3 regions of the Rhodococcus sp. MT28 genome follow, and region 3 is predicted to be linked to each of the others. Evidence: riboswitches for the same ligand, from Rfam matches in the RefSeq annotation. Region 3 holds a riboswitch; each other region holds the start of a gene.
What was found. Region 3 has a riboswitch for S-adenosylmethionine ahead of AC1Q6C_RS18345 (putative leader peptide). Riboswitches for the same ligand answer to the same signal wherever they lie in the genome.
Positions count from the first base shown of each region.

Region 1: another riboswitch for S-adenosylmethionine. It lies ahead of AC1Q6C_RS20525 (bifunctional o-acetylhomoserine/o-acetylserine sulfhydrylase); the one in region 3 lies ahead of AC1Q6C_RS18345 (putative leader peptide).
Region 2: another riboswitch for S-adenosylmethionine. It lies ahead of AC1Q6C_RS28290 (LLM class flavin-dependent oxidoreductase); the one in region 3 lies ahead of AC1Q6C_RS18345 (putative leader peptide).

Region 1 covers NZ_JBXAFD010000005.1:153,585-163,178, reverse strand. Annotated here, with positions in the region: gene AC1Q6C_RS20530 (NADP-dependent isocitrate dehydrogenase) at 1-873, opposite strand, end outside; SAM riboswitch class IV at 1,179-1,319, shown strand; gene AC1Q6C_RS20525 (bifunctional o-acetylhomoserine/o-acetylserine sulfhydrylase) at 1,463-2,788, shown strand; gene metX (homoserine O-acetyltransferase MetX) at 2,785-3,921, shown strand; gene AC1Q6C_RS20515 (DEAD/DEAH box helicase) at 4,040-5,869, shown strand; gene AC1Q6C_RS20510 (SWIM zinc finger family protein) at 5,869-6,444, shown strand; gene AC1Q6C_RS20505 (DUF3017 domain-containing protein) at 6,450-6,734, opposite strand; gene AC1Q6C_RS20500 (bifunctional methylenetetrahydrofolate dehydrogenase/methenyltetrahydrofolate cyclohydrolase) at 6,740-7,597, opposite strand; gene AC1Q6C_RS20495 (GNAT family N-acetyltransferase) at 7,662-8,141, shown strand; gene AC1Q6C_RS20490 (DUF1905 domain-containing protein) at 8,174-8,449, shown strand; gene AC1Q6C_RS20485 (pentapeptide repeat-containing protein) at 8,456-9,076, opposite strand; gene AC1Q6C_RS20480 (excalibur calcium-binding domain-containing protein) at 9,110-9,594, opposite strand, start outside.
Region 2 covers NZ_JBXAFD010000010.1:85,873-95,466, reverse strand. Annotated here, with positions in the region: gene AC1Q6C_RS28310 (alpha/beta hydrolase) at 10-1,137, shown strand; gene AC1Q6C_RS28305 (excalibur calcium-binding domain-containing protein) at 1,190-1,549, opposite strand; gene AC1Q6C_RS28300 (dicarboxylate/amino acid:cation symporter) at 1,721-3,094, opposite strand; gene AC1Q6C_RS28295 (phosphodiesterase) at 3,434-4,339, shown strand; SAM riboswitch class IV at 4,418-4,531, shown strand; gene AC1Q6C_RS28290 (LLM class flavin-dependent oxidoreductase) at 4,514-5,860, shown strand; gene AC1Q6C_RS28285 (NtaA/DmoA family FMN-dependent monooxygenase) at 5,881-7,248, shown strand; gene AC1Q6C_RS28280 (stealth family protein) at 7,300-8,793, opposite strand; gene AC1Q6C_RS28275 (hypothetical protein) at 9,074-9,307, shown strand; gene AC1Q6C_RS28270 (nuclear transport factor 2 family protein) at 9,311-9,594, opposite strand, start outside.
Region 3 covers NZ_JBXAFD010000004.1:406,020-415,613, reverse strand. Annotated here, with positions in the region: gene AC1Q6C_RS18380 (signal peptidase I) at 1-816, opposite strand, end outside; gene AC1Q6C_RS18375 (SipW-dependent-type signal peptide-containing protein) at 822-1,379, opposite strand; gene AC1Q6C_RS18370 (signal peptidase I) at 1,408-2,052, opposite strand; gene AC1Q6C_RS18365 (hypothetical protein) at 2,049-2,618, opposite strand; gene AC1Q6C_RS18360 (alternate-type signal peptide domain-containing protein) at 2,623-3,180, opposite strand; gene AC1Q6C_RS18355 (HAD-IIA family hydrolase) at 3,471-4,286, opposite strand; gene AC1Q6C_RS18350 (sulfite exporter TauE/SafE family protein) at 4,324-5,091, opposite strand; SAM riboswitch class I at 5,291-5,385, shown strand; gene AC1Q6C_RS18345 (putative leader peptide) at 5,393-5,470, shown strand; gene AC1Q6C_RS18340 (amino acid ABC transporter permease) at 5,581-6,555, shown strand; gene AC1Q6C_RS18335 (amino acid ABC transporter ATP-binding protein) at 6,552-7,337, shown strand; gene AC1Q6C_RS18330 (ABC transporter substrate-binding protein) at 7,372-8,343, shown strand; gene AC1Q6C_RS18325 (FAD-dependent oxidoreductase) at 8,354-9,463, shown strand; gene AC1Q6C_RS18320 (GNAT family N-acetyltransferase) at 9,472-9,594, shown strand, end outside.

The sequences.
Region 1 (9,594 bases), on a different contig from region 3:
CATGAGGCCGAGCGAACCGAAGCCCTGGGCCACGGTGTCGGACTGGACGTCGCCGTCGTAGTTCTTGCATGCCCAGACGTATCCGCCCTCCCACTTGAGTGCGGAAGCGACCATGTCGTCGATGAGGCGGTGCTCGTAGGTCAGACCTGCAGCATCGAACTCAGCCTTGAACTCGGTCTCGTAGACGTGCTGGAAGATGTCCTTGAAGGCACCGTCGTACGCCTTGAGAATGGTGTTCTTGGTGGACAGGTACACCGGGTAGTTCTGCTGCAGTCCGTAGGTGAGCGACGCGCGAGCGAAGTCACGGATGGACGTGGTGAAGTTGTACTGCCCCTGGACGACGCCGCCCTCTTCGGGGAAGTTGACCAGTTCGTGCTCGATCGGTGCGCTGCCGTCCTCAGGCGTGTAGGTGATCATCACCTTGCCGGGGCCGGGGACCTTGAAGTCTGTGGCGCGGTACTGGTCGCCGAATGCGTGACGGCCGATGATGATCGGCTTGGTCCAGCCCGGAACGAGTCGCGGAACGTTGGAGATGATGATCGGTGCGCGGAAGATCGTGCCGCCGAGAATGTTGCGGATCGTTCCGTTCGGGGAACGCCACATCTTCTTGAGACCGAATTCCTCGACACGTGCCTCGTCCGGCGTGATCGTGGCGCATTTGACGCCGACGCCGTGCTTCTGGATCGCGTGCGCTGCGTCGATGGTGACCTGGTCGTCGGTCTCGTCGCGGTACTCGATACCGAGGTCGTAGTACTCGAGGTTCACATCGAGATACGGATGGATCAACTTGTCTTTGATGAACTGCCAGATAATGCGCGTCATCTCATCGCCGTCGAGTTCGACGACGGTGCCCTCAACCTTGATTTTGGACATGGGTGCTTCGCGTCCTCCTAGGAAGTTTCCCTGGTTACACGGTTGCGGTCACACTTTGTGAGTGGGTCCGCGAACGGTTCGATTATCAAACCTAGACGGTGTGGACTGATCTCGGGAGATGAGTCCCAAACAAGACAAGCGTACTGCTAACCCGTGAGGCCGCAACCGGCAGGTCCACTCATCGGTCTCTACTCGCGAGTAACTTTTGCCTGCTAGTGGGCTGCGTCGCCCTGCCTCGCGTGCGGTTGCGGCTCACATTTCGCCCCGTGTCAGGACTGCGCTCACTTCCCGGTAGAATCCGACTTGGTCATGAGTGCCAGCGTCAAGCCCCGGCTCGCTGGACGGCAACCCTCCAACCGCGGTGGGGTGCCCCGGGTGATGACCAGGTTTCCCGACGTGGATCTGCTCGCGCAGTTCCACCGCAATTCGGGTGACAAGCGCGGGTCCGACAGGGACGGACCCCAGACCGGGCCGAGCCCCACGGAGGTATTTCAGTATGTGTCGCACTTGTAGATAGACCCCAGCACGGGGCGGCGATCATTCGCCCCCGTCCGACATCTATCCGTCAGACCACTGGAGTGAACAGATCATGACCGACAACACAGCCGACGCCGCAGCAACTTCGGATCCGACCGCCAACTGGTCGTTCGAGACCAAGCAGGTGCACGCCGGACAAACAGCGGACACCGCCACAAATGCGCGCGCTCTGCCGATCTACCAGACCACCAGCTACGTCTTCGACAGCACCGATCACGCTGCTGCACTGTTCGGCCTCGCCGAGCCGGGCAACATCTACACGCGGATCATGAATCCCACACAAGACGCCGTCGAGCAGCGCATCGCTGCCCTCGAAGGCGGAGTCGCCGCACTCCTCCTCTCCTCGGGTCAGGCCGCCGAGACCATCGCGATCCTCAACATCGCCGAGGCCGGCGACCACATCGTCTCCAGCCCGTACCTGTACGGCGGCACGTACAACCTCCTGCATTACACCCTTCGTAAGCTGGGCATCGAAGTCACGTTCGTCGAGGATCCCGACAATCTCGAGCAGTGGCGCGAAGCCATTCGCCCGAACACGAAGGCGTTCTACGGCGAAACGATCGCCAATCCGAAGAACCACATCCTCGACCTACCCGGTATCTCGTCACTGGCCCACGAGAACGGTCTTCCGTTGATCGTGGACAACACAGTCGCGACGCCGTACCTGCTTCGCCCACTCGAACACGGCGCCGACATCGTCGTTCACTCCGCCACCAAATACCTTGGTGGACACGGCACCGCGATCGCCGGCGTCATCGTCGACGGTGGCACTTTCGACTGGACGCAGGGTCGCCACACGAACTTCACGACGCCTGATCCCAGCTACCACGGCGTCACCTTCGCGGACCTCGGCGCGCCGGCGTTCGCACTCAAGGCCCGCGTCCAACTGCTGCGCGATCTCGGTTCCGCCGTGGCGCCGTTCAACGCGTTCCTCATCGCGCAGGGTATCGAAACCTTGAGCCTGCGCATCGAGCGCCACGTATCCAATGCACAGAAGGTCGCCGAATTCCTCGACGGTCACGTCGAGGTGGCCTCCGTTTCCTACGCGGGACTTCCCTCCTCGCCATGGTTCGAACGTGGAAAGCAGCTGACGCCCAAGGGAACCGGCGCCATCGTCACCTTCGAGCTGCCCGGCGGTATCGATGCGGGCAAGACATTCGTCAACGCCCTGACGCTGCACAGCCACGTCGCCAACATCGGTGACGTTCGCTCACTCGTCATCCACCCCGCGTCGACGACACACTCGCAGCTCACCCCCGAAGAGCAGCTCGCCTCCGGTGTCACACCCGGGCTCGTCCGCCTCGCGGTCGGCATCGAAGGAATCGACGACATCCTCGCCGATCTCACCGTCGGCCTGGCAGCGGTGGCAAACTCGTGACCGTGAACGAATTGGAGCCCAGGATCGACCTCCTGCCCCCACCCGACGGCCAGGTGGGGTTCGTCGACATCGGTGCCTTGGAACTCGAGAGCGGCGCGGTGCTCCCATCGGTTTCGCTCGCCGTTCAGCGGTGGGGTGAGCTTTCCCCGAACCGCGACAACGTCGTACTCGTCGAGCACGCACTGACCGGAGACTCACACGTCACCGGACCGATCTCCGCGAATCAGCCCTCCCCCGGCTGGTGGAACGGGATGGTCGGCCCCGGCGAACCGATCGACACCGGCGAATGGTGCGTCATCGCAACCAATGTCCTCGGTGGTTGTCGCGGCACGACCGGTCCCAGTTCGCCGGCCGACGACGGCAAGCCGTGGGGCAGCAGGTTCCCGGAGATCTCCATCCGGGATCAGATCGCGGCGGAGAAGAAGCTCGTCGATCTCCTCGGGATCGACCAGTTGGCCTCGGTAGTCGGCGGATCCATGGGGGGCATGCGCACCCTCGAATGGGCAGTTACCTACCCGGACGGCATTCGCTCCGCGTTGGTTCTCGCAACCGGTTCACGGGCCACTGCAGATCAGATCGGCACCCAGACGACGCAGATCGCTGCCATCGTCTCCGATCCGGATTGGCAGGGCGGTGACTACCACGGAACAGGGCGGGCACCTCGCACCGGACTCGGCATCGCCCGTCGCATCGCGCACCTGACGTACCGCACCGAGTCCGAACTGGACGCGCGCTTCGAGAACTCCGCTCAGAACGACGAAAATCCTTGGAACGGTGGACGATACGCCGTACAGAGTTACCTGGAACATCAGGCAGACAAGCTGGTCGACCGCTTCGACCCGAGCACGTACGTCCTCCTGACCGAGGCCATGAACCGGCACGACATCGGTCGTGGACGCGGCGGTGTTGCGGCGGCGTTGGCATCGATCACGGCACCGGTCGTGGTGGGCGGCGTCGACTCGGATCGGCTGTATCCCCTTCGCTTGCAGGAGGAGATCGCCGACGGAATTTCCACGTGCAGCGGCCTCGAGATTCTCAAGTCCAAGGACGGCCACGACGGCTTCCTGACGGAGGCGGACGCCGTCGCCGGACTGCTTCGCCGAACGATGGAGTTCGCACGTACGGCTCGCTGATTCGGCACAGAGCCACGTTTTCAGGATTCGTCAATGTCGGGAAAACCACAGCTGATCTGCGGGTTTTCCCGACATTCTCATTGGCGAACGTGAGCCGGCGCGGCTAGCATCGGCGAACGTGAATCAGCCATGCTCGACGCGCCTGCAGGCTACGTACATTCCCGAGCACATGTCCTTCGCGTTCTGGGGTGACGCAGACCCGGCAGCGCGGCTGTCGGCACTGGGGATGCCGACCGGGTCGCCGGGCGTGTGCAGGCTTGCGATCCCGGTCGACGAGTCGATCACAGCAACCGACGTCGGAGCGCAACTGCTCGACCTCACCACCGCGATCGACGCGTTCCACAACCTCGATGCTGGTCGCGGCGACCTCGGATCGTCGCTGCTCGCGTGGAAGCGCGTCATCGACACCGGCGCACATGACATTCCGACCGCAGCGCATGCCGCTATCGAGCGCGACGACACGAAGATCCGAAGCGCCGAGTCCACGGTGCGGTTGTTCACGGATGCGCGTACAGCCGTGGACAGCCTTCGCCGAGCAAAGATTCAGGCGACTCTTCGCCCGTATCAAATGCAGGGAGTTGCCTGGCTGACGGCTCTGTCGGGTTCGGGTGGTGGGATCTTGGCCGACGAGATGGGTTTGGGTAAGACACTGCAAGCGATTTCGATGATCGCGATCCGCGCCGGCGACGGTCCGCATCTGGTTGTGTGTCCCACCTCGGTGATAGGAAACTGGCGCCGCGAGATCGAGCGATTCGCTCCGCATCTGCCACTGCACGTTCATCACGGGGCCGCCCGTGCACTTCCCACTCGTATCCCCGCCGGCACTACGGTTCTGACCAGCTACAGCGTCTTGCGTTCCGACGCAGCCCAATTGGCCCCGGCCCATTGGAGTTCAGTGGTCTTCGACGAGGCGCAACAGATCAAGAACCCCGCTTCCCTCGCCGCGAAAGCAGCAATGCAGTTGTCGGCGGACGTCAAGGTAGCGATGACCGGCACGCCGGTGGAGAACCGCCTCGAAGAATTGTGGTCACTCTTTCGCGTCGCCAACCCCGACGTCCTCGGAACTCGCGCACGGTTTCGTCAACGCTTTGCCGTCCCGATCGAATCCGGTCGATCGGCCACCGCGGCGACCAGACTTGCCGCGGTGATCGATCCTTTCATTCTGCGCAGAACCAAAGACATAGTGGCCAAGGATCTTCCGCCCAAACAGTTCTCCACGGTCTCGTGCACTCTGACGTCGGAACAGGCGCGCATCTACCGGTCGGCAGTTGCCGATGCGTTCGACTCCGGATTGGGCACGGGAATCGCCCGGCGTGGCAACATCCTTGCGCTTCTGACCACTCTCAAGCAGGTATGCAATCACCCGGCGCAGGTCACCGGCGATACGGACGACCTCTACGGAAGATCCGGAAAGCTCGACCGCGCAACGGAAATGATCGCCGAGATCGTCGACGACGGCGATCGCGCGCTGATATTCACGCAGTACCGGACGATGGGCGAGATGCTCTCGCGACACCTGGGAGCCGAACTGGGAATCGGCGCCGTGCCTTTCCTCCACGGCGGCCTGAACACCGACAAACGAGACGCGATGGTCGACGCGTTCCAGAACGAGACGGATTCACCACCGGTTCTGATTCTGAGCTTGCGCGCCGCCGGCTTCGGCCTCAACCTCACGCGCGCAAGTCATGTCGTGCACTACGACCGGTGGTGGAACCCAGCCGTCGAGGATCAAGCAACCGACCGGGCACACCGCATCGGCCAGAAACGCACCGTCAACGTCCACACCTTGGTGACGGGCGGTACCGTGGAGGATCACATAGCAGCGATGCACGAGTCCAAACGAGTTGTGGCCGATGCTGTCTCCGGGAACGTCGAGGCCGCGCTGGCCGATCTCCCCGACACCGAACTGCGTGAACTTCTCGAACTCGACGGCGCGGTGATCATCTGATGGCCAACGAATTCGGCGTCACCGCTTGGGGTCGAGCGTGGCTGCGCACGGTGGAGCGGACCGCGGCGTCCGGTCCGAACCCGTCCCTGCCGACGGCTCGCACCCTGGCACGCAACGGTTCCGTGGAGTTCACCGTCGTCTCGTCGGGGACCGTCGTCGCCGAGGTGAGCACCAAGGCAAAAACTTCGTCAGTGACGATTGGTGTCCCGCTCTGGACCAAATCCGAGATCGCTGCAGTGAAGAGCCTTCTCCGTTCGGCTGGAAAGGCGAACAGATCCGTATCCACCGGCGAACTGCCGGACAGCATCGTCACCGAACTGCAGGCTCGAAATATCGCAGTAGCCGTTGATCTTTCGGAGTGCACTGCCAGCTGCGACTGCTCAGGTAGACGCTCGCCGTGCGTTCACCATCTCGCCGCGATCTACGCCCTCGCCGGGCGAATCGACGAGGAACCTGCACTTGCGGTGACGTTACGGAGTGCACCGGTCAAGGCTGGAAAGAAGTCGACATCCGCACATTCACCGGAGTGGATCCCTTTGAGTGATATCGATATTCGCTCGTTCTACGGGGGCTGATCTTCTCAGTCGGTACCGAGCGGATCGATGGTCAGGGCGAGCGTCGCGATCAGCACACCCATAACGCCCATCGCCGCAGTGTCGAAGACCCTTCCACGCACCGCGAGCAACCCCACACGGTTCTCGGGAACGAACCACCGAGCGGCAGCTCCGATGATGACGGCAACACCGAAGACGAGGGCGCCGCGGCGCCACCGGTCGGCCAGCACGAGAACAACCGCTGCCGCGATCACGGCGAGGACCGCGAGCATGGGCAGATTCTTCTTCGCGAGGCCGACCAGTGAGGACATCGGACTCAGGCCTCGGCCAGAACCCGCTCGGCGCGTTCGACCACGTTGGTGATCAGGAACGCGCGGGTCAGCGGTCCGACACCACCGGGGTTGGGTGAGACGAAGCCGGCGACCTCGCTGACGTCGGCTGCGACGTCGCCACGCAGGCCGTCGTCGGTGCGACTGACGCCGACGTCGAGGACCGCCGCTCCAGGCTTGACCATGTCTGCGGTGATGAGGCCGGGAACGCCGGCGGCAGCGACGATGATGTCGGCGCGGCGAACCTCGGCCGCGAGATCGCGGGTACCGGTGTGGCAGAGCGTGACCGTCGCGTTCTCGCTACGACGCGTCAGCAGCAATCCGATCGGGCGACCGACTGTGACGCCTCGTCCGACTACCACCACGTGTGCGCCTGCAATAGGGACCTCGTAGCGGCGCAGGAGATGCAGGATTCCACGCGGGGTGCACGGCAGCGGGGCTTCCTTGCCCAACACCAGTCGACCGAGGTTGACCGGGTGCAAGCCGTCGGCGTCCTTGTCGGGGTCGATGCGCTCGAGGGCTGCGTTCTCGTCAAGGTGCTTGGGAAGCGGCAACTGCACGATGTAGCCGGTGCACTCGGGATTGGCATTGAGCTCGTCGATCGTCGCGTTGAGCTGCTCCTGCGTGATGTCGGCAGGCAGGTCGCGTCGCAAAGAATTGATACCGACCTTGGCGCAGTCGTTGTGCTTGCCGCGCACGTAAGCCGCGGATCCGGGGTCGTCGCCCACCAGGATGGTGCCCAAGCCGGGTGTGATGCCCTCTGCCTTCAGAGCGCTCACCCGCACCTTCAGGTCTTCGAAGATTTCGTCGCGGGTAGCTTTGCCGTCGAGGATCGTTGCAGTCACGGCGACCATTGTTCCAGGTTAGGGTCGATGAGTGACAACGGCTCCGGAACTACGCGGCCCGAGGGTGCTCCTCTCCCCCGTCGCGCCCGATCATCACGCCCGTCTGCGGGCAATTCACCTGCACCCGGACGTCGTGCAGTGGTGGCAAAATCCCGACGACGACTGGCCTACGGCGCCGGAAGCCGGCACCACGCACTACAGCATCTTCCACGGCGACCACCTGATCGGCTTCATCCAGTGGTACGAAGCGGAAGACAATCCTGACTTCCGCCACGCCGGGCTCGACTTGTTCCTCGATCCCGACTTCCACCGCCGAGGGTTCGGTCGCGAATCGATACGGGTGCTGTGTGCCCACCTGATCGACGACCTCGCATTCCACCGTCTGGTCATCGACCCGGAAGTCGACAACTCCGTCGCCATCGCGTGCTACCGATCGGTGGGGTTCAAAGACGTCGGGGTGATGCGCGAGTATTCGCGAGATCGCCATGGTGTGTGGAAGGACGGACTGCTGATGGATCTGCTCGCACGGGAATTCATCCGCTGATCGACTGGGACGAGTTCGAAAGGACCGACATCATGTTGCTGGACAAGGAATTCACGGCCACCCTGCAGAAGAGCGACGCCAAGGGCGGGTGGACTTATGTGATCTGGCCGGAGTCCGCCGAGTTCTTCGGCACCCGCGGCCTGGTCAAGGTACGCGGGACGATCGACGGACATCCGTTCCAGAGTTCGTTCATGGCGTTGGGAGACGGTAACCACAAGCTGCCGGTCAAAGCCGATCTTCGCAAAGCCATCGGCAAGGAGACCGGCGAGCTGGTGACGGTGCGCCTCGAGGAGCGCTTGGAGAGCTAGGCGCTGCTACTTCATGTCGACGACAAGACCGTGCGCCGACGCGTACGCCACCGCCTGCATCAACTCGATCTGCGCGTTTCCGACGGACGCGGACGTCCACAGGCTCGGATCGATCCGTGCACCGCGCAGGTCTGCACCTTCGAGTTTGAGTCCACCCGTACGAGCACCGGACAGATCCGCCGACGCCAGCACCGCGCCCCGCATGTCGGCCCGAACCAGGTTCGCTTCACGGAAGCGGCATGAGGTGAAGTCGATCTTTCTCAGGTCCGCCCCGCCGAGTGAGGTCAACGAGAAGTCGACTTCGTCGAGCGTCAACGGCCGGATGCGGCAACCGTCGAACGTCGACCCGAGCAGACTGCAGTTTCGGAACGTGCTGTGCCACAGGCTGGTCCGGGCAAAATTGCACGAGCGAAACGCAGTTCCCGTGTGCACGGACTCCCCCAGATCGGTGCCGGTGAAATCACAGTCCGTGAACACCACCGACTCCGTCGTGAGTCCCGTGAGATCGGCATCTCGGAAATTGCAATTGGTGAAAGTGCGCTGACGCCACTTCTGCCCGGCCAGCCGCGCGTCTGAATAATCTTCGCCGACGACATCGTCGGATTCTTCGGGGAGCATGCCGTCCATACTGCCCCGCCGCACCGACACCGGTTCGATCGCCTAGGTCTCGCAGGCCACGCCGTCACCGTCACGATCAAGCTTGGACGAATAGCCGGGATCGCCGCGGTAGATCGGGGCAGCACCGGCCGCTCGCACGGCTGCACAGTTGGCGTAATACACCCCCGCGTCGGGCACCTTGGCCGGCGGCGGAACGTACGCCGGTTCTGTTGTCTTCGGCGGTGTGTACGCAGGAGCGGGCGGAACATACGGCGTAGTCGTGGTCTCCGGGACCTGCGGAACCAGCGGCACGATTGCCACGGTGGTTGTCGTCGGTGGCGGCACGATCGTTGTCGTCGTCGGCAAGAGGGACGAAGTCGTGGTCTTCGTCGTCGACGGGACCGTGCTTTTGGTTGTCGTCGCTGCAGCTGTCGTCGAAGAGGTCGCAGCAGGCGTCGTCGATTCTTCCGACTTGCCCGCTCCCGTCGCCGCGGCGATGGCAACCAGCCCCACGACTGCCGCGCCGGCGATCCACGGCCACTTACGCC
Region 2 (9,594 bases), on a different contig from region 3:
GGGAGTTTCATGAGGACTGAGCGGCGTGCGTGGATTCGATCTGCGCGCACAGGTGCGGTGTGTTTGGCCGTCTGTGCACTTTCTTTGCAATTGGGCGGACTGTCGACGGCAGCGCCGAGTTCCGGAAGCTCGGGTAGTTCGGGAAGCTCGGGAAGTCTGGGCAGCGTCGAGGGAAGCGTGAGCTCGGGGTCGACGATCCCGGGACCACTTCAGGAGGATCCGGGCCCCAAACCGGACCTGCGCGACGACATCGTCGTCCCGGCCATCGTCGGCGAGAAGGTGACCGCACCACAAGCGATCAGGCTGACGGTGGCGTCGCCCGCACTTCGACGCGAGGTCGGCGTCGAGATTTTGCTACCCGCTGACAATTCGGTTCCGCGCCCAGCGCTGTACATGCTCGAGGGTGTCGACGCCGGAGAGAAAAGCAGCGGATGGATGACGATCGGCGGCGCCCCGGCGTTCTTCGCCGACAAGAACGTCAACGTCGTGATGCTCAATGGCGGAATCGCGAGCCTGTACTCGGACTGGGAGAATCCGGATCCGCGGCTGGGACTGCACAAGTGGGAAACCTTCATCACCGAGGAGTTGCCACCGCTGATCGACGCGCGACTCGAGACCAACGGAATCAACGCGATTGCCGGCAATTCCATGGGCGCGATGGGTGCAATGATGCTCGCCCAACGCTTTCCGGACATGTATCGCGGCGTTGCCGTGTTCAGCGGCTGTTATTCCACGATGGATCCGCTCGGCCGAACTGCCGTCCAGGCCACGATTTCTTCTCGAAGCGGAGATCCGGCCAACATCTGGGGTGTGCCAGGGGGCCCGGAGTGGGAGGCACACGATTCGTTGATCAACGCAGAGAAGTTGCGTGGCAAGGAAATCTACGTGTCGACGGCAAACGGTCGTCCCGGATCTGACGAGACGCTGCAGACTCCTGAACTGCTCGAGCGTCTGGTGATCGGCGGCGGCATCGAGGTTGCCGCCCACGCCTGCACCAAGATGTTCGACGCGCGGTTGCAGGAGCTGAAGATTCCGGCGCAGGTGGATTACGAGCCGAACGGCACGCACGCGTGGGCGTATTGGCGTGAACGACTGCCGAAGGCGTGGCCGACTCTGTCCCGGGCATTGGGCGTCTGACGGTTCGACAACAGTGCTCGGGTTGTGGATGCACCACAACCCGAGCGTTGGATCACTCGCAGGCGATGCCGTCGTTGTCGCGGTCGAGATGCGGGGCGTATCCGTTCTGGCCCCGGTACAACGGAGCTGCGCCGGCATTACGAACGGCTGTGCAGTTCTGGTAGTACCGCGCTGGTGCGGGAGTGTTCTGCGGCGCCGGCTGGTTCTGGGGCGCTTGCGGAGCGGGCGGCGCCGGCGGTGCGAAGACCGGGGGAAGGAACGGCTGGACTGCGTCGGCAGAGCCAGTCGGAATCATGCGTGCGATCTCGATCGGTAGGAAATCGAAAACCGTGGATGCCTGAGCGGCGGGCGCGGCAACCAGAGTGATTGCGGCGCAACCTGCGACGCTGAATGCCAGACGGCGGAGCTTCATGTGACCTCGTGTTCAACTGGGCAGCCCTTCCACTTCTGAGGGCTGTGCCGGCTGAGCATACTGGTCATAACGACCAAATGGTTTATTTCGGCAAGGGTGAAATCTGGGGTGAAAAGCAGCGTCCCGCACCGTATTGCTCAGGTGCGGGGACGCTGCTGTAGTCATCGAGGGTTACGCGTCGACAAGTTCCTCGGCGAAGGGATCACCGTTGCGGGGAGCGTCGAAGCGCTCCTTGTCGAGGATTCCCTCACGCTTTGCGACGATGACCGGGACCAGTGCCTGGCCGGTGACGTTGACTGCGGTACGGCCCATGTCGACGATCGGTTCGACTGCGAGGAGCAGTCCGACGCCGGCCAGGGGAAGACCAAGGGTGGAGAGTGTGAGTGTGAGCATGACTGTCGCACCGGTGGTTCCGGCCGTTGCCGCTGAGCCGATGACCGAGACGACGACGATCAACAGGTAGTCGGTGAAGGTCAACGGAACGTCGTAGAAGCCTGCGACGAAAATCGCCGCGATCGCGGGATAGATTGCGGCGCAACCGTCCATCTTCGTGGTGGCGCCGAGCGGAACGGCGAATGAGGCGTACTCACGCGGAACACCGAGGTTGCGTTCGGTGACGCGTTCGGTCAGAGGCAGAGTGCCGATCGACGAGCGCGAGACGAATCCGAGCTGAGTCGCAGGCCAGACGCCGGAGAAGAAGCTTCGAACCGAGAGGCCGTGTGCGGCAATCAGGATGGGGTAGACCACGAAGAAGACGATGGCCAGACCGATGTAGATGGCGGCGGTGAAGACGCCCAGCGAGCCGATTGCATCCCAGCCGTAGGTGGCGACAGCGTTGGCGATCAGCGCGGCCGTACCGATCGGGGCAAGGCGAATGATCCACCACAGGACCTTCTGGACGATCGCGAGCAGTGACGCGTTGAACTCGAGGAACGGAGCAGCCTTGGGGCCGATCTTCAGCGCCGCGATACCGATTGCGCCGGCGATGACGAGCAGCTGCAGGACGTTGAAGCTCAGGGATGTGGTTGCTACTCCCTCTGCGACGGAAGTCTTTGCGCCCAGCCCCAGGAAGTTGTTCGGAACCAGTCCGGTGATGAACGCCCACCACGAGCCGGAGCTCTTGGGTTCCTTCGCTGCTTCGGCGGCGACGTCGGTCCGTGAACCGGGATCGGTGATCAGGCCGACGATGATGCCGATGATCACAGCAATGAAAGCGGTGATCGCGAACCAGAGCAAGGTCTGCACGGCCAGGCGAGCTGCATTGGCGACCTGGCGCAGGTTGGCGATGGAGCTGACAATGGCGGTGAACAGCAGCGGGATCACCGCAACGGTGAGCAGCTTGACGTAACTCGAGCCGATGGTCTGCACGGTGCCGACCAACCAGTTGACGTTGCCGTCGGCCGCATCAGGCATTGCCCGGGCGACGAGACCGATGATGACACCGAGTACGAGACCGGCGACGATCTGCGGTCCGAATGCCGTCGCCCAGGACGGAAAACGGGACGTGGACTTTTCCGGCACGCCGGTGGAGGTGGAGCTGGGCATGACTATGCCTTTCGAAAATCAAGGGAGCGAAACGCAGCGCGGCACCAGAGGCCGGGCAGATTCGAAGAAATGTTTCCTGGTACGCGTCAGGTCAGAGCGAGCGCGTACACATTGCGCTCGCCTGCAGGCGAAGGTCGACGTAACGCCGACTGGTCAGGAACAACACTGTCCACACACTACTCGCAGCTTCAACTACTCGATCCCGAGGGTCGCCGCGGGAGTTCGCTTCGTGTTCGTCGGGCGTGCCCCGATCAGTCACTGTTGGTCGGTTGACTAGTCTCGACGATCAGTAGGTGCCGCACCGGCGCCTACGCGTCGGCAAGCGGAAGCGAGAGACCGATGAGCGTTCGGAATGCCGAGTACCCGCGTCCGAAGCATTTCCTGGTGCACCTCAGTGACACGCATCTGGTGGCTCAGGGGGAGTTGTACGACGCCGTGGATGCGTCGACGAGATTGCGGGAAGTGCTCAGCGGGATCGTGGCCTCGGGCGCACGCCCGGATGCACTGATATTCACCGGCGACCTGACCGACCAGGGACACCCCGACGCATACGCGGAATTGAAAGCCATCGTGGAACCCGTGGCAGCCGAGATCGATGCGCAGGTCGTCTGGGCGATGGGCAACCACGACGACCGCCCTACGTTCAGATCTCTGCTGTTGGGCGAGGACGCCACCGATCATCCCGTCGACAACGTCTACGACCTTGACGGACTGCGGGTGATCACCCTGGATTCGTCGGTTCCCGGGCATCACTACGGTGAGATAACGGATGGCCAATTGGATTGGCTACGAGCAGAATTGGCGGTGCCGGCGCCCGACGGAACAATTCTGGCGCTGCATCATCCGCCTGTTCCGTGCATTCAGGATCTCGCGGTTCTGGTGGAGTTGCGCGATCAGTCCCGGTTGGCGGATGTCTTGCGTGGCAGCGACGTCCGGGCGATTCTTGCCGGGCACCTGCACTATTCGACGACGGCGACGTTCGCCGGCATTCCGGTTTCCGTGGCGTCGTCGACGTGTTACACCCAGGACTTGAACGTGGAAGTCGGTGGTCAGCGTGGTCGTGACGGGGCTCAGGGGTGCAATCTGGTGCACGTGTACGACGAGACAATTGTTCATTCGGTCGTTCCACTCGGTGCGCACGTGACGGTCGGTGAGCCCGTCGACGCGGCCGAGGGTGCTCGGAGGCTCAGTGCTGCCGGCATTCGAATCCTCGAGAGCGAAAAGGCGGCACGCTCGATCATCTGAGGCCGCAGGCGGTTTCCGGCACCCACGCGCAGTTCTGGGTGATTGCCGGGCTGTCGCGTACTCACTACCGTCGAGGTAGGTGCAGAGCTCCAGCAACAAGGACCGGCTAGCTGGACGGCAACCCTTCATGCCGATGGGGTGCCCCGGAATCACACCTGGCGATACGCGCGGTGCGTGTCGCAAGCGGCAGTCGCCACGAGAACCGTCAGTCGGGTGCTGACGGTTTCTGCGGTCGGCACTGTGCGCTCCCGAGTAGTTCTCGAACAGGAGTATGCGTCGATGACCTCCACCCCCTCCTCTCATCTTGCTCCGTTGCATCTCGCCGTAGCGCTGGACGGTGCCGGTTGGCACCCTGCAGCCTGGCGAGAGCCGCACTCGCGCCCGAGTGAGCTGTTCAGCGCGTCGTATTGGACTGACGTGGTGACGACCGCCGAGCGTGGTCTGCTCGATTTCGTCACCATCGAGGACAGTCTCTCGGTGCCGGCCAACCCACTCGAACCCGTCGACGACGCGGTTGATCGGGTGCGCGCTCGGCTCGACGCACATCTCGTGGCCGCCCGACTGGCACCGATCACGAGCAACATCGGCTTGATCCCGACCATCACCACCATTCACACCGAGCCGTTTCACGTGTCCAAAGCCGTTGCCACGCTGGACTACACCTCGCGCGGTCGCGCCGGATGGCAGGTGAAGGTTTCGGCGTCGGAATCCGAGGCAGCACAGTTCGGGCGCCGCGACATCCCAGCGCTCACCGATGCCGACCGTCAGTCGATCGTTTCAGGCATCCTCCCGGACTTCGTGCGCGCGCTGTTCGACGAAGCTGCGGAGGCAGCCGACGTCGTCCGGAGACTCTGGGACAGTTGGGAGGACGACGCCGAGATCCGTGATGTGGAGCAGCGCCGATTCATCGACCGGGACAAGCTGCACTACATCGACTTCGAGGGAAAGTACCTCTCGGTCCGTGGACCGTCGGTGACTCCGCGCCCGCCGCAGGGGCATCCCGTCGTCACCGCATTGGCTCATCAGCGGGTCGCGTACGAGCTGGCGGCGCGGACGGCCGATCTGGTGTTCGTGACGCCGTTCGACGACGAGCAGGTCACGGCAATCCTGGGTGAAGTGCGAGCAGCCGAAGAACACGTGCAGCGCACCGGCGAACCGCTTCGGGTCTTCACCGACATCGTCGTATTCTTCGATGCTCCGGAAGAAACCGGAAAGGAACGGCTCGCTCGCCTCGACGCGCAGGCCGGCGCCGAATACCGTTCGGACGCGCTGACCTTCACCGGCACCGCGGCTGAGTTGGCAGATCTTCTGCTCCGGTGGCAGCAGTTGGGAATCGACGGCTTCCGGTTGCGGCCGGGCGTCGTCGTGGACGACCTCGACGCGATCGCAGGTGAGCTGGTGCCTGAATTGCAGCGACGCAACGTATTCCGCACCGAATATCCGCAGACGAATCTTCGCGGACTCCTTGGTCTACCCATCGACGTTCCCAACCGCTACGCCGCCGGCACTCCGGCCGCCTGACAGACGAGGAATAGATTCTCATGAGTTCTCAGAAGCGTAAGCAGGTCATCCTGGGTGCCTACCTCGGCGGCGTCAACCATCACACTGCATGGTGGGATCCGCAGGCGGGCAGCCAGATCGAGTTCGATTCTTTCGAGCACACCGCTCGAACCGCCGAGCGTGGGAAATTCGACTTCTTCTTCCTCGCCGAAGGCCTCGCCCTTCGTGAGCGTGCGGGACAGATTTTCGACCAAGACATCATCGGTAGGCCGGACACCTTCACGGTCCTTGCATCGTTGGCGGCAGTAACCGAACACCTCGGATTGGCCGGCACCATCAACGCCACGTTCAACGAGCCTTACGAGCTGGCAAGACAATTCGCGACGCTCGATCAGTTGTCCGGAGGACGTGCCGCCTGGAACGTCGTCACCTCGTTCGACGCATTCACCGGCCAGAACTTTCGTCGCGGCGGATACCTGGATCGTGCGCAACGATACGAGCGTGCGGAGGAGACCGTAGCGCTGGTGCGTCAACTCTGGGATTCGTGGCGAAGCGACGACATCGTGGCCGACAAGGCATCAGGGCGTTTTCTCGCGCGACCGGATGCCGGTGAATTCGCTTTTCATGGATCGCATTTCGATGTGAACGGCCGATTCACAGTGCCGCGTAGCCCGCAAGGGCGCCCGGTTATTCTGCAGGCCGGGGTGTCGCCGCAGGGGCGCGATTTTGCTGCCGGCAATGCCGACGCGATCTTCTCACCGTACGGTCAGTTGCCCGAGGCGGCCGATTTCTATCGCGATATCAAAGCACGTGCCGTTGCGGCCGGACGTGACCCGGGTGACATCAAGATCCTGCCGTCGGCGAGTTTTGTTCTCGGCACCTCGGAGGCAGATGCGATCGAGAAGTACCGAGAGATTCGCGACCAGCAGGTCACCGGCCAGACCGCTTTGGTTCTGCTCGAACAGATCTGGAATCTCGATCTGTCGAAGTACGACCCCGAAGGACCACTACCCGATATCGCTCCGGATCCCGAGGCTCCGCCGATCATCCAGGGCCGCGCCTTCATTCACCAAGATCGTTTCGCGACCGTCGCAAAACTGCGCGCGGTAGCGGAGAGCAAGAAGTTGAATCTGCGCGAAGTGGTGATCGATCAGTTCGAGCGTGGACCGATCGTCGGTACACCGCAGCAGGTTGCCGAGAAAATAGATTCGTTTGTCAGCAACGACGGTTCGGATGGGTTCATCCTCGGGTCGCACCTTGTGCCGACCGGCCTCGACGAGTTCGTCGACGACGTGGTGCCGCTGCTGCAGGATCGAGGTGTTCTCCGCAGTGACTACGAAGGAACGACGTTGCGTGACAATCTCGGTCTGCCCATTCCGGTGCAACGGGAGCATGTGACAGCACGCTGATCGACCGAAGTAGCAAGGGCCCAGCCGAAATCGGCTGGGCCCTTGTTTCGTCTAGGCTTCCCAGGGCGCCGGGATGGGGTAGTAGCTCTCCAGGAACTCCGTGATCTTGCGTGTCCGAAGTTCCAGATCGATCTCTGGAGCGCTGCCGTCGTTGAGGCAGAAGAAGTCCATGGAGCGCTTGGCGAGCAGTGAGTCCATGTCGCGCAAACCGGCCTTGACCGTCGTGTCGACGTATTTGACGGCGGCGGACTTCTGCACCACCGACCGTCCACTCATGAGCGTGTAGTAGTGGTACAGCGAATTGGTCACCGAGATATTGGAACTCGCGCGGAAGGTGCTTGCTGCAGTGGCCGCGAAGTCTTCGGCGAACTCGCGTTCCATCTCGGCCATCACGCTCTTGCGTAGTGGCGTCGCTGCGTGCTCCAGATGTCTGGTGGTCATCAGACCGAAGCGGTCCTGCAGCAGACGGCGGTTGACGCGGGCCGCATTCTCGAACCCGCTGCGGTCGTTGTCGTTGTGTCCCAATCCGATTCTGGTGTCGGCCTCGATGAACATGCTGATCCCACCGGGGGAGAAGAACATGTCAGGGCCGACGGGGCGACCGAAGAACATGTCGTCATTGGAGTAGAGGAAATGCTCTGCCAGACCCGGAATATGGTGCAGCTGGCACTCGACAGCTTGAGAATTGTGGGTGGGCAACACACTTGGATCGGCGAAGAACTTTTCGCTGGGCATGAACGTGACTCGCGGATCGTCGGCAAGCCAGTCCGGACGATCGGAATCGGTTGCGACGAAGATCCGCCGGATCCACGGCGCGTACATGTGGATAGATCTAAGTGCGTATTTGAGCTCGTCGATCTGACGGAAGCGCGCTTCTGATTCGTCGCCCTCGCCGACGATGTAGTTCTGCATGCGCTTGGCGCGCTGAGCCTGAAACTCTTTGGAAGAACCGTCGACCCAGGAAAAGACAAGATCGATATCGAAGCTGATATCGGAGGCATGATCGGCGAACATGTTCTCGATGGTCGGCCAGATCCGGCCGAATCGCTCGACGGTTCCTCGGACAGCTTCTTCGGGGAGGACGGTTCGTCGTGTCAGTGAGTTCTCGACGGGTAGGACGATTTCTTCGTCGGAAATCGACCACAATTCGATCTGAACGCCGATGTTCGCGCCGTAGTTCATACCGCTTGCGACGTGAACCCTCGGACGGAACAAGCGGAAGATCCGTGACTTGTTGGTTTTCGACAGGGCACCGTCCGCGACAAGGAGCGCTGGACTCTTCTTCGCGTCGACGGTTTTGGAATAGAAGGGTGCGTTTGCGCATCCCTCGACAAGTGCCTGCCGCAGGTTCTTGCGTTCCGTCCAGCTGACCGCGATGACCGGGCGCTCGTCGTTTCCGCGGACGAGTAGATACTCGATTCCTGCGGCGTCGAGGATGTCGCGGATGAAGAGGAGATCTTCGACCATCGCTTCGAGCGGCGTGGTGGTCGTGATCGCGAGGGCAAAACGATTCTTGAATCGGACGGTCTCGGGTAGCTCGCCCATCCGTGCGCGTGACGCGGCCGACGCCGGCTCCACAGGATTGGGGCTGTCCTGCTCCGGAGGTACGAAGTAGATGTCGTGCGGAGCGGGAGATTCTGTAATGGGATGCCTTCCGATTCTGATCCAGCTGTGTATCTGTCGCCCCCGACGCTGCGAGAGCGTGGTGGCGACGAGCTCAGTCTATGCCGTCGGCGCCGAAAGTCGGACATGAGTGACGGGGATGGGTAGCGCGGGGCGAGTCGGGTACCCCGAGGACCGAAGCGAGAGTGAAGGAGGAGAACCGATGCGTGTGAAAGCGATGGTCGGAACAGGCGCGATGGCGGTTGCGCTGGCCGCCGGCCCAGTTGCGACAGCGTCTGCGGAGCGAACCGAGGCAGCGGGGTCGGAGGGTTCACCGGAGATGCTGACCTGCGAGGTTGTCTTCGATGCACTCGAAGACATGAGCCCGGAATGGACGGAAGAGGGGATCGATCAGGTCGAAGACTGGTGTGAGGCGATCACCGGCGAAGAAGACTGACCGTCAGCCGCGCGAGATCACTCGTCGCGACAGTCGCCACCGCCCGTCTTCGAGTTCGAACTCGTCCGCGTAGCTCCCGACGCCGCTGAGTTCGGGCGACGTGGCTGTGTCGACGTAGAACGTCCACACCGCATCCGCGCGGGCTGTCGTTTCCGAGGTCACGTCCACGGCGATCGCCGTGGTGACGTGGCGTGTGAATGTGCCCGGGCCTTGTATGCCGGCGGCTCGACGCTCGACTACTCCAGCAGCAATTTCTTCGCGGCCACGTCGTACCTGTGCGGGGATAC
Region 3 (9,594 bases):
ATCGCGGGCAATGAGACGGTATGAGCTTCCGACAGTCGCGGGCCAGGTGATTGTCACCGCGACCGGAACAACGAGCGCAAAATTCACCGCGCAACTGGCTGTGCTTGGAGACGTGGGAAAGGTTGCAGCAGTGCCGAACTGAATGCTTGTTGCCGTGGCCGTGTCGGTGTACCCCGCCTTGGTGCCACCGATCTGGGACGCACCGACAACAGTGAGGCCGACCGTTGCCAATGCGACGATTGCCTTGAAGGCGTGGGAATCGCCGTGCGCGTCCTGACGATCCAGGCTGGGTTCCCCTTCATCCGGTCTTTTTCGTGGGCGAAATGCGATGTACAGCAGTCCTCCGACGGTAATCGCACCAAGCACAAGCCCACTCGGTCCGGACAGCCAGACTGCCACGTATCCGAGGCGGTTGATGCTGAAGAAGACGCGATCGGCTTCGGTGATGACGTAGGGATCGGGATCGGCGATCGGATTTGCATCACCACGCAGTTGTGCGACGGCAAGGTTGTTGCCCTGCTGATCTATTGATTCCACACGATGGGTGATGCGCGTGCCTTGGCTGTCGGAGACGCTGACGATGTCACCGACCAGCACTTCCGAAGCAGGCACGGTGCGCGCGAATGCGAGAGCACCGGTATCGATCGTGGGTGACATCGATCCACTCCGAAAGATCAGCGGGGTGATACCGAAAGCCAGACCGGCGATGAAAATGATGATGGATACCAAGCCTGCGAGGGCTCCCAGACTGAGCAGGACTTCCCGTACCCGGTTCGGCATCGAGGCCTTTGCATGTTTTTTCGTGTGTCGAGCCATTGCCATCACACCTTTGCCGTGAAGGTCAGGACGATGTTCGACGTGCTGTTCGTCGGCGGTGTCGGTGTTGTCGGAAGCTGCACCGAGACACATAAATTCTCGGTAGCCCCTACCGCCAGTGGGCGGTCGGGGCTACCGATGGCTTGATTCGCGGTGAGTGTCAGCGCGAGCGAGGACACCACGTTGGTGCCGTCAGTGCACTTGTTGGCAACAGTTCCGTTGGAGGAAACCGTCATTCGTAGAGAAGTCGTCAACGCACCATCACTCGTAGACGTGATCGTGTACTTCAGTGGGACAGTTGACGCTGTGCCCAGGTTGTTGACCTTGATCAGAGCGGTGTTCGAATCACCGGGAATCATTCCGGACTTGCCAAGCTCACTGAAATTCAGGGACTTGGTCAGGGTGGGCTGGGCGGTGCTGTTCAACTGCAGATTGATAGAACCCGTCGTGATGTTGCCCGAGGTTGCCGTGGCGGAAGACGTCCAGGCCGCGAGCGTGGTCACTCCGCCGACACCAAGCACCATCCCCAGCGCGAGCAGCGCGCGAAAACGCGTGCTGGTCAACAGGTGACGAATCCGATGGGCCGGACGGTCAGGGCGCGAGGGCATCGTGCTGGCCTTTCTCGATCTGGGCGGAGTCTGCGGGCGCGAAAGTTGCAGGGTCAGGAGCCAATCGGGCTCGAGCTCGCTCCTTCCGGCCGTCACGGATGCCGCTGATCATCATGTACGACGCGTACAGCAGTAGAGCGGTCACGACTATCACCACGATCACGGTGCGCTGCTCTCCCGTCAGCCAGGTGTTCACGTAACCGAGATAAGGCAGGCTGTACCAGACCTTTCCCCGGATCTGCACCGGCCGTACTTCCTTCTCGTCAGGCTCACCGTTCGCATCGCCCTGGGTGATGAAAGTTCTTTCACCCTTCTGGTTTTCACTTGTGGCGATGATCCGGTGCGTGACGACGGTCGGCTGACCCGATTCCAGCTGGTACGTAATAGGTGTACCGATCCCCAGTTCGGACGGATCGACAGGTTTGACCACTACCAGTGATCCAGGGTTGTACGTCGGGCGCATCGAACCGGTCAGAATCGTGAAGCGCTGTGCTCCGGCAAAGAAGGGAACGACAATCGTTGCGACGATGACTGCCGAAATTGCCAGCAGCAGTGTCCAGCTGACAATCGAGGTGACCCACCACAGAGGGCCGGTACGTTCACCGCGTTTGGTCGAGTGTTTTGTCATACCGGACCTGCCTGGAACGTGAAGGTGGCCTTGTTCGTTTGACCGGAGACCGCACCAGAGTCCACCGCGAGCCGCAGACACAAGACGTAGGTGCCGCCAGGCACGAGCGGATCCGGCATGTACGCCGGTGAAACCGGGTGCTGCAGCGACGCGGTCATCGGTGCTGACATCAGGGATGGAACCGCAGGAGCTGCCGTGTTCACGCCGGTCGGGCAGGCGCCTTCGTTGTCGACGCCGTACGTGGTCAACGTGAATCCCGGAAGTGGCGTGGTCGTCGACTGCATTCGCCACCGCAGAGGATCAGCCCCCGAATTCTTGACGGTGAGCGGTGCTTGCACCGTGTTTCCCGGGACAACGGGCGTCGCGGCCGTCGTCAAGTTCGCCAGGGTGTACGCCGCACTGGTTCCGGCAGATGTACCAACCGTGAGGTTGACGCTGGCGGCTGTCGCCGTACCGCCATTCGCGCTCGCCGAATCGGACCACAGCGCGAGCGACTGCTGCGACGATGCGAACACCGCTACAGCAGCCACCGCGACTGCGATCGCTCCCCAGACCTTTTTCCTCATGAAATTACGGGGCCGGTGTCAGTGCTGTCTGAGTGACGACCAACTTCATCGCCGACAAGTTCAGCGACTGGTTCTGCGCGACCTGATTGGCCACCTCGTTGAAGTTCAGCCGGACTCCGACGTGGACGATCGTTCCGTTCTGGGCTTTGGTGATCTGCGAAATCGGGTTGCCACCAGTGTCCTTGATTGTCGTCACGGGCACGACAGCAGCGGCAAGCTCGGCGCTGTTCGCACCCGGAACGATTCCGGCCGTATCAGCGGTCAGAACAGCCGCGAGACGATCGCCCACTGCGGTCACAGTGACGTCGCAGGTGTATTCGATGCTTTCGGTCGTGACGACGCGGTAGGCCGAAATGTTGGTGATCGCGGTCTTCGTCGGGTTGAGGGAGTTCCAACCCCCGCCGACCGGTGCGCAAGAGCTCAGGTCGAGGGCGCCGGACGTGACGGGCCCGCCGCCACTGACGTCGGCCGAATCGCTCCAGACTGCGAGCGAGCCGGCACCGCCGAGGAGGAGGGCACCGGCCGCCGCAGCAGCGATCGCACCCTTGGTCTGCTTCTTCATGAAAATCTCATTTCATGTCTGGGACCCGAAATGGGGCCATTCAGACATGAGTATCAGACACGGCAAACGATTCGTTACCACTTTTCGAAAAATCAATTTTACGACTGGAGTCCAACTGTCACTCGGTGTCGAAATGATCTTTGACCTGCGTCTAACTACTCGTTTGTAAGTTTGGTGCGAATAAAACCGTTGGTTTGTTCAGTTGGACAAAGCGGACGAGTCGGAACCTGGCAAATCTGCTGTTTTTTACCAGTTAATTACCGAGTTTCAGTTTTGTTTTGCAATTTGAATCAATTGTTTGTGTTGCTACGAAATGGATCGGTTGTTGTTCCCACAAGATCGGCGACCGACTCGAGGACGATGGTCGGGCGGTAGGGATAGAGCTCTACCGACGCGCGGGTCGAGATCCCGGTCATCACCAGAATCGTCTGCAGTCCGGCTTCGAGGCCACAGACGATGTCGGTGTCCATGCGGTCGCCGATCATCAACGTATTGGCGGAATGAGCGCCGATGGACCGCAGGGCTGAGCGCATCATCAAGGCGTTGGGCTTGCCGACGTAGTAGGGATCGCGTCCGGTTGCCTTGGTGATGAGTGCCGCGACCGAGCCGGTGGCCGGCAGCGAGCCGTCTCGCGACGGTCCAGTGGCGTCCGGGTTGGTGGCGATGAACCGTGATCCACGCTCGACCAGGCGAATGGCGGTGGTGATTGCCTCGAAGGAGTACGTTCGCGTCTCGCCGAGTACGACGTAGTCGGGGTCGCTGTCCGTCAGCACGTAACCGATGTCGTGCAGGGCAGTGGTCAGGCCCGATTCGCCGACCACGTAGGCGCTGCCGCCTGGCCGCTGGTTGGCCAGGAACGTCGCGGTTGCGAGCGCTGACGTCCAGATCGACTTCTCTGGGATGTCGAGTCCCGAATTGAGCAGGCGTGCTCGCAGGTCACGCGGGGTGCGGATGGAGTTGTTGGTGAGCACCATGTACGGGATGTCGTTCGACGCCAGCTCTGCCAGGAACGTGTCCGCTCCAGGTATCAAGTGCTCCTCGTGGACGAGAACCCCGTCCATGTCCATGAGGTAGGTCCAACCGGTCTGATCTTCTGTACTGGTCATTACTCCAGTATGTGCGGGTGGCGCCCGATGTGGGCGGTCAAGCGAGAAGGCGCCACAGTCCGATCAGGCCGACGACGACAATCGTGTAGCGCAGTGCAGTGGGGGACAGGCGCCGTCCGTAGCGGGCACCGAGAACGCCACCACCGAGTGAGCCGACGGCGATCAAACCGGCTGCTGCCCAATTGATCTGATCGAATGCCAGAGTGATGTACATCCCTGCTGCAACGATGTTGACGAGCAGCGACAGCAGGTTCTTCGCGCCGTTCATGCGCTGGAGGGTTTCCGGGAGGATGGCACCCATCACACCGATGAGAAGGATGCCCTGCGCGGCAGTGAAGTACCCGCCGTAGATGCCGACTGCAAAAGTGCCGGCGGTCAGGAGCATCAGCCTCTTGGTGGACAGCGTCGTTTCTTCGGTGGAACGCTTCTTGGCCCACGCCTGGATGCGTGGTTGGAGGAGGACGAGCGCGAGAGCGAGGACCAGCAGCACCGGAACGATGGTCTCGAACAGTTTCTCGGGTAGATGCATGAGCAACCACGAACCGAGTAGTGCCCCGGCGAGTGACGCCGGAATCTGCCACTTCAGTCGATCCCACTGTCCGGACAGCTCACGTCGGTAGCCCCAGGTACCCGAAACTCCGCCGGCGACGAGCCCGACCGCGTTGGACATGGTTGCGGTCACGGGCGGCATGCCGAAGGCGACCAGCGTCGGGAACGTGATCAGCGTTCCACTGCCGACCACGGCGTTGATCGCGCCCGCGCCGATACCGGCCAACAAGATGAAGAAAGCGTCGAGTCCACTCACTCCGCAGACGGTACGGCAGAGGAAAAGTCAGTCCGGACGGCGGTCCCGGTCTTCATTCGAACGCTCCATTCAACACGCCGAACGCGGCTTCGGACACCGTTGAAATCAATGCGATTTCAACATCGTAGACACTTCATTTCCCTTGCAGTGCAGGGAAATACAACATTTGACGACTCGACATTTCGCGTCTAGTCTTTGCTCACCATCCAGAGCGACCGAGAGACCTGGCTCGTCGACGTCGCAGCAACCCCCCGAGTGATCGGGAGCGGGTGCTACCGCCAGGACCGATGGAAGGCATCACATGGGTACCACTTCGCACGCTGCGCACAAGCGACGTCACATCGATCTGTGCCGCACCGCTTCGTGTCACTGTCGCTGACCGAACTCTCGTCGTCTTCGCAACTCGAGCGCACCAACTCGAGGACACAGCTGCGTTCCCATTTCCCCGAAAGGTCTATTCGTGATGTCCACTCCGTCAGGTAGCGCGCCGTGAGCGCGCCCACCGATGTCCGCCCCGAAAAGTCGGTGTCCGAGTCGCAACTTCCCGACTCGGAGCTTGTCGTCGCTCGCACCTGGCACCCGCTGCGCTGGGTGATCAGTGCGGTCGTGCTGGTCCTGCTTGCTCAGTTCATCCACGGGCTCGTCGTCAACCCCGGCTGGGACTGGCCGACGTTCGCGCAGTACTTCACCGCGAAATCAGTGCTCGCCGCGTTGTGGATGACGATCAAACTGACCCTGTGGGGGACGATCCTCGGGTTCGGTCTCGGTGTTTTCCTGGCACTCGGTCGGTTGTCGAAGAATCCGGTCCTGCAGGTGATCGCCTGGACCTACATCTGGGCCTTCCGCTCGATTCCACTCATCGTGCAGTTGCTCTTCTGGTTCAACATCACTTACCTGTACCAGACACTTTCTCTCGGAATACCTTTCGGTCCCGAGTTCTTCACCTTCCAGGTCAGCGGTGTGATCGGCGGATTCACCGCGGCAGTCATCGGTTTGGCGCTGCACCAGGCTGCATACTCGGCCGAGATCATTCGCTCCGGAATCATCTCGGTGGATCACGGTCAGATCGAAGCTGCTCACTCGCTCGGCATTCCGCGCAGTCGCCAGTTCTTCAAGATCGTTCTCCCGCAGGCAATGCGGGCGATCCTCCCCAACGCCGCCAACGAGGTCATCGGACTCTTCAAGGGAACGTCGATCGTCTCCACCATGGCAATCGCCGAACTGTTCTACCAGGTGCAGGTCATCTTCGGACGCAACGGACGAGTCGTGCCCCTGCTGATGGTCGCCACGATCTGGTACATCATCCTCACGACGTTGCTCTCGATCGGTCAGTACTACGTGGAGCGCCACTATGCACGAGGATCCGCCCGTGCTCTTCCGTTGACTCCGGTACAGAAGGCGCGCAAGAAGTTCGAAGAGATTCGCGATGCGCGTCTCGATATTCCGAGAGGTGCGACCCGATGACCGCAGAACTGGCCGAAGAGACGGTGTATGCCGTCGAAGCGCGCGGAATTCACAAGTCCTTCGGCACGCTGGAAGTACTTGCCGGCGTTGATCTCCTGGTCCGCAAGGGCGAAGTGACCGTCATTCTCGGTCCGTCGGGTTCCGGTAAGTCCACCTTGCTGCGAACCCTCAATCACCTCGAAAAAGTCGACCGCGGAACCGTACGGATCGACGGAGAGCTGATCGGATACCGGCGCAAGGGAAATCGACTCCACGAACTGCGTGACCGCGAGATCCTGAAACAGCGTTCGCACATCGGATTCGTGTTCCAGAACTTCAACCTGTTTCCGCACCTGACCGCGTTGGAAAACGTGGTGGAAGCGCCGCTCTCGGCCCAGAAGCGTGATCGTGACGAGGTGTACCGCGAGGCCCGCGCACTGCTTGAGCGAGTGGGAGTGGGGGACAAGGCGGACGAGTATCCCCGCCAACTCTCCGGTGGCCAGCAACAGCGCGTCGCGATAGCGCGAGCGCTGGCACTGCGGCCGGCGGTCATTCTCTTCGACGAGCCGACGTCGGCGCTCGACCCGGAACTGGTGGGCGAGGTTCTCGAAGTCCTGGCTCAGCTGGCCCGTGACGGCGCCACCTTGGTGATCGTCACACACGAGGTCGGATTTGCTCGGGAAGTGGCGGACACTGCGGTCTTCATGGACGGCGGCGTCATCGTCGAACAGGGCCCGCCTTCGCAGGTGATCGACAATCCGGTCCACGAACGGACCAAAGCCTTTCTCTCCCGCGTCCTCTGACGCGACCCAGACTCATTCCCGGAAGGAAAAATTGATGTTCTCCACATCCCGTCGCGCGACTTTTCTGATCTCGGCGCTTGCCACCGTCGGATTGCTCAGCGCTGCATGCAGCAGCGCGGACGCCGAGTCCGACGGCGCCCAGGTCACCGCTGCTGCGGGTTACAACCTCACGGCCGATCAGAACCGCATCACCACCGACAAGGTGGATTCAATCGCCGCCGAGCTACCTCAGGACATCCGCGATCGTGGCACGCTGCGCGTCACCGGTAGTGCCGGTTCCGCTCCGCCGCTCCGTTTCTACGCCGACGACGACACCACCCTCATCGGTTCCGAGACCGACTTCGCCTATCTGATCGGTGACGTTCTCGGCTTGAAGGTCGACCTGCAGACAGCAGATTGGGCACAGAACTTCGTCCGGATCGACTCCGGTGAGGCCGACGCCTTCCTCTCCAATGTGACTGTCACAGAAGAGCGTAAGGAGAAGTACGACTTCGCGACCTACCGTCTCGACACCCTCGCCTTCGAAGCCAAGAAGGGTGCCGGAATCTCCATCAAGGAACCCAAGGACGTCGCGGGCAAGAAGATCGCCGTCTCCTCGGGCACCAATCAGGAAGCGCTGCTGGTCAAGTGGAGTGAGCAGAACGTCGCGGCCGGCCTGGCGCCTACCGACATCTCCTACTACCAGAACACCACCGACTACTACCTCCCGCTGCAGTCCGGCCGGATCGACGCCTACTTCGGCCCGAACCCGTCGTCGCAGTTCCACGCCAAGCAGTCGGGGGAGACCGAGGTTGTCGGTGAGTTCTCCGGGGCCGGCGACACCCTGCAGGGGCAGATCGCGGTGCTGGTGAAGAAGGACAACGGCCTGATCAAGGCGATCAACGACGCGATCAACCACACGATCGAGAACGGCACGTACCAGCAGATCCTCGAGCGCTGGAACATCACCAGCGAAGCCGTCGACACGTCCCTGATCAACCCGCCCGGCCTTCCGAAGACCAAGTGAGCTCTCGTCCATGAGTGAGATTTTCGATGTGATCGTCATCGGCGGAGGACTCGTCGGGTCCTCCGCCGCCTGGCGGCTCGCGGCACGCGGACGTAGCGTCGTTCAGCTGGAACAGTTCGGGCCGGGGCACAAGCACGGTGCGTCGCACGGTACTTCGCGTATCTATCGGCAGGCGTACGACAATCACCTGTACACAGGTTTGGCGGCCGACGCGCTGCCGCTGTGGCGGGAGTTGGAGACCACGACGGACATCGGGTTCCTGGAACTCACCGGTGCCGTTGATCACGGCCTGCCGCAGGCCGTGCAGTCCAAGGCGAAGATACTTCTCGAGGCGGGCATCAAGGGTGAGATCCTCACCCCTGCCGAGGCGTCCGCCCGTTGGCCGGGGCTGCGATTCGACACCACGGTGCTCCATCACCCCGACGCAGGCCGGTTGCACGCGGACCGCGCCGTGACCGCTCTGAAGGCAGGAGCGGTGTTTGCCGGTGCCGAGGTCCGTCACGATGTTCGGGTGTTGGCACTCGCGCGAGCGTCCTACGGCGTGGACGTGGTGACGGACAGTGGAACGCTCGCAGCTCGTCAGGTCGTGATCGCGGCCGGTGCGTGGACTGCAGATCTGATCGCAGACAGCGGTCTCGGCTCCGAGATCGTACTGCCGACGCTGCGCACGACACAGGAACAACCGGCACACTTCGCACCGCTCGATCCCGGAGTCGAGTGGCCGAGTTTCGTCCACCACACCGGCGCAGAATTGGAGACCGCGGGGATCTACGGGCTCGGTTCCGAGGACGGGATCAAGATCGGCGAACACGCGACCGGGCCGGTGGTGACTCCGCAGACCCGTGACTACACCCCTGATGTCGACGGAGAGCAGCGATTGGCCCAGTACGCCGAGTCGTGGTTGCCCGGCGTCGATTCCACCCGTGTCGAGTCGATCACGTGCCTGTACACGAGCACGCCGGACAGTAACTTCGTCATCGACCGAGTCGGCGCCGTCACAGTGGCGGCGGGGTTCTCGGGGCATGGGTTCAAGTTCGGTCCGGCCTTGGGAGAACTTGTGGCGGACCTCGTCGACGGAACCACCCTCGCTCCGGAAGTTTTCAGGCTGGGGGAGCGTTGACCAGATTCATGGAGGAAAGTGTTGTGGCACTGGAGCTCGGAACTCGACAGCTCGAGGGTGTCGGAGCGGTAGAGGTCTATTCGGTATCGCAGGACGATCCCTTGGCAGCTCCACTGATCGCGGACTTGGCA